DNA from 2 places in the Sphingomonas longa genome. Region 2 is predicted to be linked to the other one. Evidence: predicted binding sites of a transcription regulator. Region 2 holds the regulator's gene; the other holds the start of a gene.
The links. Region 2 encodes LexA, which represses DNA repair genes until DNA is damaged. Its sites were predicted from a motif close to GTTCCNCNCTTGTTCT; they were not measured.

Region 1 (6,347 bases), 260 kb from region 2:
CAAGTTCAACCTGCCGCATCTGTGGACCCCGCCGTTCCTGCACAACAAGGGCACCTACACCTGCTCGCTCGGCAATCTCTGCCGCTGGCTCGCGGGCCGCGCCGAGGAGCTGGGCGTAGAGATTTTCCCCGGCTTCGCCGCGGCGGAGATCCTGTTCGACGACGACGGCCGCGTGAAGGGAGTCGCGACCGGCGACATGGGCGTCGCCCGCGACGGCACGCACAAGGGCGACTACACGCCCGGCCTCGAAATCCACGCCAAATACACCTTCTTCGCGGAGGGCGTGCGCGGCCACCTGACCAAGGAGGTCATCCGCACCTTCGACCTCGCCGCGAACAGCGATCCGCAGGTTTACGGCCTCGGCGTCAAGGAGCTCTGGGACATCGCCCCGGAAAAGCACCACCCCGGCCGCGTCGTGCATACGCAAGGGTTCCCGCTCGGCGACGACGCGAACGGCGGCGGCTGGATCTATCATCAGGCCAACGGTCAGGTGTCGATCGGCTTCGTAACATGGCTAAGCTACACCAACCCCTACATTTCCCCGTTCCAGGAGATGCAGAAGTGGAAGACGCACCCGGCGGTCGCGGAGCTGCTAGCGGGCGGCAAGCGCGTGTCCTACGGCGCGCGCGCGATCAACGACGGCGGGTTGCAGTCGATCCCGAAGCTGGTCTTCCCCGGCGGCGCGCTGATCGGCTGTTCGGCGGGCTTCCTCAACGTCCCCCGCATCAAGGGTACGCACGGCGCGCAGAAGTCGGCGATGATGGCCGCCGAAGCCGCCTTCGCCGCGATCCAGCAGGGCCGCGAGCATGACGAACTGACCGCCTATCCGGAGGCGTTCGAGGCGTCGTGGCTGAAGAAGGAGCTGTCGGTCGTCCGCAACGTCGTGCCGCTCGTCAAGAAGTTCGGCGATTTCCTCGGTTCCGGCCTGTCGGGCATCACCATGTGGCTGGAGCATTTCGGCCTGAAGATGCCCTTCACGATGAAGCATCACCCGGACCATGAGAGCCTGTGGCGCAAGGACCTCGTGAAGCCGCCGGTCTATCCCAAGCCCGACGGCGTCCTGACCTTCGATCGCCTGTCGTCGGTGTTCCTGTCGAACACCAATCACGAGGAGGACCAGCCGGTCCACCTGACGCTGCGCGACCCGAACGTACCCGTCGAATACGACCTGCCGATGTACGACGAGCCGGCGCAGCGTTACTGCCCGGCCGGCGTGTACGAGATCGTCGGACAGGATAGCGGCGATCCAAAGTTCGTCATCAACGCGCAGAATTGCGTCCACTGCAAAACCTGCGACATCAAGGACCCGACCCAGAACATCAACTGGGTCGTCCCGGAAGGCGGCGGTGGCCCGAACTATCCCAATATGTAGCCTGATCGCGCTCGCGGTGCTCGCCGTGACTCCGGCCGCTGCGGACTCGGGGCGGACGGCGTATCTGACCGCGCGCGCGGCGGAAGCGGACGGTGACGGCCCCGCCGCGTCGACCGCCTACGCCGCCGCCGTCGCCGCCGCGCCACGTGATCCCGTCGTCGCGATCCGCGCCTTTCGCGCTGGCATCGCCAGCGGCGACGCGGCGCTGGTCCGCAGAACCGGTGCCGTCCTGCGCAACGCCGGCATCGCTCCCGCCGACGCCGCGCTGTTTCCGATCGCCGACGCCGCCCGCGCCGGCGATGCCGCCGCCCTGAAGCAGGCGACGCGGTCACTCGCCACTGATCGTTTGCGTATCCTCGCCCCGATCATCGAAGCGTGGGCGGCGGGCGGCAACGCCGGCATTGCCATCCTCGACCGATCGACGATTGATCCGGTCGCTAAACCCTTGGTCGCCGAGCACCGCGCGCTGCTGCTGATCGCCGCCGGTCGCCTCGCGGAGGGCAGCGCCGCCGCCGGCCTCGCCTCCACCACCAACCGCGCGCCGCGCGTCGCCGCCGCCGAACTGATCGTCGGGTTGGGAGAACCGGCCCGTGCACAGGCGCTCCTCGGGTCGGGCCAGTCGCTCCCCGCCGGCCAGCGTGCATCTCCAGCGTTCGGTGTCTCGCGCCTGTTCCTGCGTCTCGCCGAAGAACTCGGCCGCGGCGAACAGGCCAGCACCTTGTCCCTTTCGCTCGCCCGCGCCGCGCTCGATGCCGATCCCGGCTATGCTCGCGCGCGGCTGATCCTCGCCAACCAGCTGGCCCGCGCTGGCGACTCCGATGCGGCGCTGGCGAACCTCGCCGCGATCCCCGCCGACGATCCGCTGGCGAGCGACATGCTGGAGGCCCGGATCGCGCTGCTCGACGGCAGCGACCGCAAGCCCGAGGCGCTCGCCGTAGCCCGCACCCGCGCCGCCGCACCCGACGCGACGTTCGTCGACCGCGTCCGCCTCGCCGACCTGCTGGTCGAGGCGGATCGCCCCGCGGAGGCCGCGCCGATCTGCGCCCGCGTGCTGGACGACCCGCGCATCGCCAAACGCTGGAACGCGTGGCTCCGCTACGCCACCGCGCTCGACGCTGCGGACCGGTGGAAGGACGCGCGCCGCGCCCTGCGCCGTGCGGTTGCGCTCGCGCCGGACCAGCCGCTCGTCCTCAACTTCCTCGGCTACGGCCTCGTCGATCGCGGCGAGGACGTGGCCGCCGCCACCAGGATGCTCGAAAAGGCGCACTCGCTGGAACCCGAAGACGCCGCCATCACCGACTCGCTCGGCTGGGCGTATCTTCGCGCCGGCGACACTGCCCGCGCGCTGCCGCTGCTGGAACGCGCCGCCCGGGACAGCCCGGCCGATGCCGACATCGCCGACCATCTCGGCGACGCCTATTGGGCAACCGGCCGCCGCTACGAAGCGCGCTACGCCTGGCGCGCCGCCGCAATCGTCGCCGAACCGCGCACGCTCGGCCGGCTCACAGCCAAGATCGAGAACGGACCGGCGGCCCGTTAGCCGCTTGATTTCACTACCCGTGCCCCGCGCAGGCGGGGGCCCAACGCTATCTTGCTGAACATAAATCTGTCCACTTCACCGTCCCACCCCGGCGGAGGCCGGGGTCCAGTTGCAGCAAAGGCTCTGAGTCTCACGAGCGGCGCGGAAACTGTACCCCCGGGCCTTCGCCGGGGTGGGTCGGGTGTGGAGTGCGACAGGGTTGACGCAGAGCATGTGGTCTGGATCCTGACAAACACCAACTTCCAGCCTACCCAAACCAGTCTTGCCCCCGAACCGCCCCTGCCGCATCACCCGCGCGATGATCGTCGAATCCGCCCCCGCCAAGATCAACCTCGCGCTCCACGTCCGCCGCCGCCGGCCGGACGGCTATCACGAACTCGAAACCCTCTTCGCCTTCGCCGCCGACGGCGACACGATCACCGTCGAGGAAGCGGCCGAGGACCGGTTCGACATGACCGGCCCCTTCGCCCAAGCCCTTCGGTCCCCCTCGGGGAATGGAAAGGCGCCCACCAACCTCGTAACCGACGCCCGCGACGCCTTCCGCCACCACCAGCCCACGCCCCCCGTCGCGATCACGCTCACGAAGAACCTCCCCATCGCGTCCGGCATCGGCGGCGGTTCGGCGGACGCCGCCGCGACGTTGCGCGCGCTGGCCCGCTTGACCGGGATCGACCCGCACGCCCCCGCGCTGTTCGCGATCGCCGAACATCTCGGCGCAGACGTGCCCGCCTGCCTGCTCGGCCGCACCACGCTTGGCACCGGCAAAGGCGAGGCGCTGGTCCCGATCGAGGGCGCGCCCGGCACGCCGCTGCTGCTCGTCAACCCGAACGTCGCCGTCTCCACCGCCGCCGTCTTCGCCGGCTGGGACGGCATCGATCGCGGCGCGCTGGGGGAGGGGCCGTTGCTCGATCGCGCCCGCGCCGCCCGCAACGACCTGGAATCGCCGGCCCGGTCGCTCGCCCCCGTCATCGGCGAAGTCCGCACACTGCTCGACGCCGCTCCCGGCGCAATCCTGTCGCGCATGTCCGGGTCCGGCGCCACGTGCTTCGCGCTGTTCGACACGCCCGAAGCTCGCGACACGGCCGCCACTGCGGCCGCTGCGAGAGGCTGGTGGTCGCTCGCCTCGATCATGACCTGAAAAGCCACGCCGCGATGACGCGGAGAACGAGCCACGCGCAGCCCACAAACAAATTCCTTCCTGTCTTATCCGCGTCGCACAAACGAAACTTCTTCGAGTTCCCATCTTGTTCCACGAGAACAAACCATATACATGGAAGCAGACGCGTTGCCCCCGCCACGCGCTTGCTCTAGCGATGGGAGCCCCTGATGGCCGCCAATCTGAAAGTGATCGATACCGGCATGGCAACCGCTAACGCAGACCGGCAGAAGGCGCTCGACGCCGCGCTGGCCCAGATCGACCGTGCCTTCGGCAAGGGCTCCGCGATGAGGCTCGGCTCGAAAGAGACGATGCAGGTCGAAACGATCTCCACCGGCTCGCTCGGCCTCGACATCGCCCTTGGCGTCGGCGGCCTGCCTCGCGGCCGCGTGATCGAGGTCTACGGCCCTGAATCCTCGGGCAAGACCACGCTTGCGCTGCATGTCATTGCCGAGGCGCAGCGCGGTGGTGGCACCGCCGCTTTCGTCGATGCGGAACACGCGCTCGACCCGGTTTACGCCAAGAAGCTGGGCGTCAACATCGACGAGCTGATTGTGTCGCAGCCGGATACCGGTGAGCAGGCGCTGGAGATCGTCGACACGCTCGTCCGCTCCAACGCGATCGACGTGCTCGTCGTCGACTCGGTCGCCGCACTCGTGCCGCGCGCGGAGATCGAGGGCGAGATGGGTGACAGCCATGTCGGCCTTCAGGCCCGCCTGATGTCGCAATCGCTGCGCAAGCTCACCGGCTCGATCAGCCGCTCGCGCTGCATGGTCATCTTCATCAACCAGCTACGCATGAAGATCGGCGTGATGTACGGCAATCCGGAGACGACGACGGGCGGCAACGCCCTGAAGTTCTACGCCTCGGTCCGCCTCGACATCCGTCGCACCGGGCAGATCAAGGACAAGGAAGACATCGTCGGCAACGCCACCCGCGTGAAGGTGGTGAAGAACAAGGTCGCGCCGCCGTTCAAGCAGGTCGAATTCGACATCATGTACGGCGAGGGCATCTCCAAAATCGGCGAGATCCTCGATCTCGGCGTCAAGGCTGGCCTCGTCGAGAAGTCGGGTTCGTGGTTCAGCTACGACTCGATCCGCATCGGTCAGGGTCGTGAGAACGCCAAGACCTATCTTCGCGACAATCCGGAACTCGCCGCCCGCCTCGAAAAGGCGATTCGCCAGCGCACCGACAAGGTCGCCGAGGAACTGATGGTCGGCCCCGGCGAGGACGACGATATTTGAATCGGCCGCGTCGTCGGCGTGTCGATCGGGGGGCTGCCGGCAACGGCGGCCCCCATTTTCGTTGAAGTGAAGTGGAGGACCCCGCCGACGCCTCCACTTCCTCCACTTTGGTGCCACGCTCCGCACCCACCGCCGTGCTCCCGCGCAGGCGGGAGCCCGGTACCGGAAAGGGCCGAACGTGCGCCCAGCCGCCGTTCAACCCTCTCCACCGCCGTCCTGCGGGGCTCGTCCCGGCATCCACGGTATCGCAGGTCACGTGCATCGAGTTGCGGGGCGCGGTAGATGCCGGAATAAGCCCGGCATAACGAACTATCCCCCTTCCACCGTCGCCGCACGTAGCGGCGCGACGCGACGCGACGGTTCATCCCAACCCCCGACAAAGGCCCGCCCGATGACCACGACCACCGACTGGCAAACCCGCGTCGGCGACGTCTGGGCCGCCGAGCATCGCCGCACCGATCGCAGTCTCGCCGACCTCGCCCGCCACCTTAATGCCGCTGTCCTCGCTGCGGCCCCGGCAACGGGCACCGCCCTCGATATCGGTTGTGGGGCAGGGGCCACCAGCGCCACGATCGCCGCCGCCCGCCCGGAGCTCCGCATCACCGGCATCGACCTGTCCGAACCGCTGATCGCCATCGCCAAAGCTCGGGTCCGCACCGCCACCTTCCACGTCGCCGACGCCGCGACCGATCCGCTGCCGGGCGGGTTCGACCTCCTCTACTCCCGCCACGGCGTCATGTTCTTCGCCGACCCCGCCGCCGCCTTCACCCGCCTCCGACAAGCCGCAAACCCCGGCGCGCCACTCGTTTTCTCCTGCTTTCGCGACCGCTCCCGCAACGCTTTCGCCGCCGCGCTGGTCGAGCAGGTCACCGGCGAAGCCCTTTCCGATCCCGCCGGCTACGCACGCGGTCCGTTCGCCTTTGCGAACATGGAGTTCGTCTACGACTTGCTGACCCGGACGGGCTGGAGCGCAGTTACCGCCGCGTCGATCGACTTCGACTATGTCGCGGGCGAGGGCGAAGACCCCGTCGCCGA
Region 2 (6,347 bases):
CAGGCAGGATACCGAGTTCGTCGCGATACGCTTCGATCCCGACCGCACCATGGCGCTTCGACAGCTTCGCGCCGTCCGAGCCGTGGATCAGCGGGATGTGCGCATAGACCGGCTCCGGCCAGCCGTTCGTCCGGTAGATCGGCAACTGGCGAAAGGCGTTGTTGAGGTGGTCGTCGCCGCGGATGACATGGGTCACCCCCATGTCGTGATCGTCGACCACGACCGCAAGCATGTAGGTCGGCGTACCGTCCGAGCGGAGCAGGACAAGGTCGTCGAGTTCGGCGTTCTGCACCGTCACCGCGCCCTGCACCTGATCCTCGATCGTCACCGACCCCTCCTGCGGTGCGCGCAAACGCACGACGAAGGGCTGGTCCGCCGGGCCGTCGGTGCGATCGCGCCACGGGCTGCGGATGCGGAGCGGCTTCTTCGCGGCCTGCGCCGCTTCGCGCTGGGCGGCGATTTCCGCCTGCGTCATCCAGCAGCGGTAGGCGTGGCCGTTCGCGACCATTGCATGCGCGACCTCGGCATGACGATCGGAGCGGGCGAACTGGAACACGGCATCGCCGTCCCAATCGAGCCCTAGCCAGCGCATGCCTACTAAAATCGCATCGATCGCCGGCTGCGTCGAGCGGGCGCGGTCGGTATCCTCGATCCGAAGCAGGAACTGGCCACCATTGTGACGCGCGAACAGCCAGTTGAACAGCGCGGTGCGCGCACCGCCCAAATGCAGGAATCCGGTCGGCGAAGGGGCGAACCGCGTGACGACGGAGGTGGGTTCGGGCGTGCTGCCCGGAACGGATGTTGCGCTCAAGCGCGCGTGCTCCCAGACTGTGGATCAAATGGCCAGTTCAGCCGCCGCAGCCCCTAGCACGCACCCCGCGCGGCGACAAATTGCGGCTGTGCAACATAGGCTGGAAACATTGCTGGAGGCCGAGCGCGACCAGCTGGTGTTGTGGCTGCCCGTGATGCTCGGGGCGGGGGTGGCGGCGTGGTTCGTACTGCTTCGGCGAAGCGAGTGGACGGCGGTGCTGCTGGCACTGACGGCGACGGCGTGCCTGGCGGCGGCATTGGGTCGCGGCGGTAGGGCGAGCAGGGCGGTTGCGGTCGGCGCGCTGGCGATGGCGGTTGGGCTGGCGCTGATATGGTGGCGGGCGGAGCGGGTGGCGGCGCCGGTGCTGGCGCGGCCGGCGGTGGCGGCGTTCGACGCCCGCGTCGAGCGGGCCGAGCCGCTGGTGGCACGTGAACTGGTGCGGCTGACGCTGGCGCCGATTGATGCGCCGGCGCTGCCGCGGCGGTTGCGGGTCAATCTTGCTGAAGCGGATGTGCCGGCGGGCCTGACGCGGCGGGCGGTTATCCGGTTGCGGGCGAGGCTGCTGCCGCCGCCGGATGCGGCGGTGCCGGGGGCGTACAGCTATGCCCGCGCGGCGTGGTTCGCCGGGGTTGGGGCGACGGGGCGGGGCTTTGCACCGGTGCGGATCGTGACGCCGGGTGATGCCGAGCTGGGGCTGCGGGCGACGCTGACGCGGCATATCACCGAGCGGGTGGCGGGGAGTGCGGGCGGTGTGGCGGCGGCGCTGGCGACCGGCGATGTCGGGTCGATTGCGGAGGAGGATGCCGAGGCTATGCGCGCGGCGGGGCTCGCGCATTTGCTGTCGGTGAGCGGGTTGCACATCACTGCTGTCGTGGGTGCGACGATGCTGATCGTGATGCGGCTGCTGGCACTTTGGCCGGCGCTGGCGTTGCGGGTGCGGCTGCCGCTCGTCGCCGCTGCGGTGGGGGCCGGGGCGGCGGTCGGGTACACGCTGTTGACGGGGTCGGAGGTGCCGACGATCCGGTCGTGCGTGGCCGCGCTGCTGGTGCTGGCGGCGCTGGCGCTCGGGCGGGAAGCGATGACGCTGCGGCTGGTGGCGGCGGGGGCGATCGTGGTGCTGATCGCGTGGCCCGAGTCGCTGGCCGGGGCGAGCTTCCAATTGTCGTTTGCCGCCATCACCGCAATCGTGGCGCTGCACGACCATCCGTGGATGCGTGGCTTTGCCGAGGTGCGGGAGAAAGGCCTGCTGCGGCGATGGGGCCGGGGTGCGGTGTTGCTCCTGATGACGGGCGTCGTCGTCGAGGCCGCGTTGATGCCGATCGCGGTGTATCACTTCCATCGTGCCGGATTGTACGGGGCGTTGGCCAATATGGTCGCCATCCCGTGGACGACGTTCGTGGTCATGCCGTTGGAGCTCCTGGCGTTGCTGCTGGACGTGGCGGGGCTGGGTGCGCCGGTGTGGTGGCTGGTGGAGCGGGCTTTGTGGGCGCTGCTGTGGCTGGCGCGGATCGTGGCGTCGGCGCCGGGGGCGGTGCGGGCGTGGCCGGTCATGCCGGACGCGGCGTATGCGCTGATCGTTGTCGGTGGCCTGTGGCTTGCGCTGTGGCGGACGGAGTGGCGGCGCTGGGGTTTGGCCCCGCTGGCCGTCGGTTCCTTGTGGGCGGCGATGACGCCGGCGCCCGATCTGCTGGTGAGCGGGGACGGGCGGCATGCGGCGGTGCGGACCGAATATGGGGCGATGGCGCTGCTGAGGGAGCGGGCCGGCGAGTATATGCAGAACGTGCTGAGCGAGAATGGCGGTGTGAAGGGTGCGCCGATGACGCTGGACGGTTTGCCGGGGGCGGCGTGCAGTGCCGACCTGTGTGCGGTCGATGTTGCCGGGCGGCGGGTGGTGATGACGCGGAGTGCATATCTGGTGCCGGTAAGGGCGCTGATCGCGGCGTGCGTCGGGGCGGATGTGGTGGTGAGCGAGCGGCGCTTGCCGGTCGGGTGTCGGCCGCGGTGGTTGCGGCTGGAACGGGATGTGCTGGCGCGGACCGGGGGCGTTGCCGTCGGGCTGAGCGGGGGGTGGACGGCGACGGTACGGCGGGCCGGGGATGAGCATCCGTGGGTTTTGGCGGCTGGGCGAGAGGATTCGGGGGCGGGGTTCCGTCGTTTCCGACGTTGAACGTTTTCAGTGCCTTGCGGGATCGGACCGCTGGAAGGTTAGGCTAAGGTTAGTCCAATGCGGTGTTTTGGGCCGTCCGATATCTTGAATGACGCGCTTGCGGCGAGGCCCTCCCCCAGCCCCTCCCCGAGGGGAGGGGAGGGGAGCAGAATGGCGCAGAAGGCTCACTCTTCCGCTATAACGCAGCTCCCCTCTGTAGGACAGCGCCCGCCGCTTCAGTCGTAGCGGCGAAGGATGCCGGACAGCTTGCCCTGGATGCGAACCTGCTGCGGACTGTAGCGCTGCGGATCGTAGGCGCGGTTGGCGGGGTCCAGGCGGACCATCGCGCCTTCGCGGCGGAAATACTTCAGCGTCGCTTCGGCGTCCTCGATCAGCGCCACGACGATTTCGCCGTCGCGGGCGGTTTCGGTGCGGCGGACGAGAGCATAGTCGCCGTCGAGAATACCCGCCTCGACCATCGAGTCACCGGCGACTTCGAGCGCGTAATGCTCGCCCGCGCCGAGCAAGGCGGCGGGAACGGCGAGCATCGAGGAGCCTTCGAACGCCTCGATCGGGACACCGGCAGCGATGCGTCCGTGCAACGGGATCTCGACCACGTCGTTCGCAGGCTGGCGAAGTGGAGGAAGTGGAGGCGTCGGAGCCTTCGTCTTCGGTGCCTTCTTGGCGTCGGCACGCTCGGGCATGCGCAACACCTCCAGCGCGCGGGCGCGGTTGGGGAGGCGGCGGATGAACTGGCGTTCCTCCAGCGCGGAGATCAGGCGGTGAACGCCCGACTTGGACTTCAGGTCGAGTGCATCCTTCATCTCCTCGAACGAGGGAGACACCCCCGTCTCGGCGAGGCGATCGTTGATGAAGCAGACCAGCTCGTGCTGCTTGCGCGTGAGCATCGCGTTTCCCTCCGTCGGAACCCGGCTGTCCTTCAGAACAGACGAGGAACCTATATGGAACGCAAAACTTGTCGTCAAGCGATCCCCAAGATTTCCGCCGAGTCGCCGGCCTTTGCGGGCGGCGCATCGGTCGGCCGGACGATGAGGCAGGTCGAGCGCGCGAGCGTCAGCAGCATCGAACTGTCCTGAATCGTAGAGGCATAGGCACGGCCTTCGCGAATTTCCGCCCGCAGATAGTCGGTGCGCGGGCCGTTCGCGGGCAGGTCCTCGCCCAGCAACACCGTGCCAGTCTGCGGCAGCGGATCGCGTGCGCCGGCGAGATGCGCGATCAGCGGGCGGACGAACAACGTCGCGGTGACGAAGGCGGACACCGGATTGCCGGGCAGGCCGAGCACCGCCGCATCGCCAAGGCGGCCGGCCATCATCGGCTTGCCAGGCCGTAGCGCGATCCGCCAGAAGTCGATCGTACCGCCCGCCGCCTCCAGCGCGGGGCGGACGAGATCGTGGTCGCCGACCGACGCGCCACCGGTGGTCACGAGCAGGTCGGCCTCGACCGCAGCGAAGGCGTCCCGCAAGGCGTCGAGCCGGTCGGGCAGGATGCCGAGATCGACGATGTCGACGGGCAGGTCCGCGATCATCGCCGCGAGCATGACGCCGTTCGATTCGGGCAGTTGCGATCCGAGCGGCATCGTTCCGGCAGGGACGAGTTCGTCGCCCGTCGCGGCGATCGCGACGCGAATGCGTCGGCGCACGGGCAGGGTGGCGAGGCCGCCAGTGGCAGCGACGGCGATACGCGCCGGAGTCAGGCGGTCGCCGGTCGCGATCAGGCGGGTGCCGGTGTGGAAGTCGAGTCCGCGCGCGCGGGTGTTGCGGCCGAGGTGACCGGGGCCTTCACCGGCCAGCGTCAGGCGGTCGCCGTCGCGGCCGGCCTCTTCCTGGATCAGCACTGTGTCGGCACCGGCGGGCATCGCGGCACCGGTGAAGATGCGCGTGGCCTGATAAGCGTCGACTGTCCCATCGAAGGGGCGGCCCGCGGCGCTTTCGCCGATCACCGTCCAGGGGCCGGGCAGGTCGGCGAAGCGGATCGCGTAGCCGTCCATCGCCGAAAGGTCCGCCACGGGCTGCGTCCGCGCGGCGAGAATGTCGGCGGCGGCCCATCGGCCCGCGGCGTGCGGGAGCGGCACGTCCTCCGTCGCGACCGGCGGTTTGAGCGCGAACAGGCGGGACTGGGCTTCGGCGACTGGTACGAGCGTCATGCGCGTGCCTTGCCACGCCGGTTGCGCGTGGAACAGCGTCAGTGCGGGGTGACGCCCATCTCCACGCCGGTTTTGTCGTAAAGCGCGAAGCGATCGACGAGATCGGCGCTGGCGCGGTTATAACCGATCACCGTCACCTCCGCACCGTCGCGGCGCAGGCGCGCGACCGCCTTGTCGAGCGCACCCACGGCGGAGATATCCCAGAAATGTGCGGCGGTGACGTCGATCAGGACGTGGGCGGCGGGCTCCGGCATCCGGAAGGCGCGGGTGAAGCGGTCGACCGAGGCGAAGAAGATCTGGCCGGTGACGATGTAGGTGGCGACGGTGCCGTCTTCCGTCCGCTCGACCGCGAACATGCGACGGACCTTATTCGCGAAGAAGATGCCGGACAGCAGCACGCCCGCCAGCACGCCCTGCGCGAGATCGCGGGTGAGGACGACGACCGCGACCGTGACGAGCATGACGACCGAGGATGTCGGCGGGTGGCGGCGCAAATTGGGGATCGAGTTCCAGCTGAACGTGCCGATCGACACCATGACCATTACGGCAACGAGCGCCGGCATCGGGATGCGGCCGACGAACGGACCGAGCACCGCGAGCAGGAACAGCAGGAACACGCCCGCGGTCAGCGTCGACAGGCGGGTGCGGCCGCCGGACGTGACGTTGATGACCGACTGCCCGATCATCGCGCAGCCGCCCATGCCGGCGACGAGCGCGGCGGCGATGTTGGCAGTGCCCTGACCGGCGCACTCGCGACGCTTGTCGCTGTCGGTGTCGGTCATGTCGTCGACAATCTGCGCGGTCAGCAGCGATTCGAGCAGGCCAACCGCGGCCATCGTCAGCGAATAGGGGAGGATGATGCGCAGCGTGTCGAGCGTCAGCGGCACCTGCGGAAGGTGCAGGCTGGGCAGCCCCTGCGGCAGCGCGCCCATGTCGCCGACCGTGGTGACCGGCACGTTCAGGCCGATACCGATCGCCGCCAGCACGAGGATCGCGACGAGCGGGGAAGGGACCGCTTTCGTCAGGCGCGGCAGGAGGTAGATGATCGCGAGACCGGCCGCGACCATCGCGTACGTCTCCCACCCACGCCCGATCAGTTGCGGTAGCTGCGCCATGAAGATGAGGATTGCGAGCGCGTTGACGAAGCCGGTGATGACCGAGCGCGAGACGAACTGCATCAGCAGATCGAGCCGCGCGAGACCGGCGAGCATCTGGATCAGACCCAT

Region 1: recA (recombinase RecA) is a predicted target of LexA. The motif match lies at 4,148-4,163, and genes of this name have one in related genera.

What each region holds. Positions count from the first base shown of each region.
Region 1 covers NZ_JAFEMC010000001.1:223,291-229,637, reverse strand. The annotation lists gene ILT43_RS01090 (electron transfer flavoprotein-ubiquinone oxidoreductase) at 1-1,372, shown strand, start outside; gene ILT43_RS19755 (tetratricopeptide repeat protein) at 1,347-2,912, shown strand; gene ILT43_RS01080 (4-(cytidine 5'-diphospho)-2-C-methyl-D-erythritol kinase) at 3,211-4,050, shown strand; gene recA (recombinase RecA) at 4,239-5,312, shown strand; gene ILT43_RS01070 (class I SAM-dependent methyltransferase) at 5,704-6,347, shown strand, end outside.
Region 2 covers NZ_JAFEMC010000001.1:483,062-489,408, reverse strand. The annotation lists gene gltX (glutamate--tRNA ligase) at 1-811, opposite strand, end outside; gene ILT43_RS02360 (ComEC/Rec2 family competence protein) at 966-2,978, shown strand; gene lexA (transcriptional repressor LexA) at 3,194-3,865, opposite strand; gene ILT43_RS02350 (molybdopterin molybdotransferase MoeA) at 3,940-5,121, opposite strand; gene ILT43_RS02345 (SulP family inorganic anion transporter) at 5,160-6,347, opposite strand, start outside.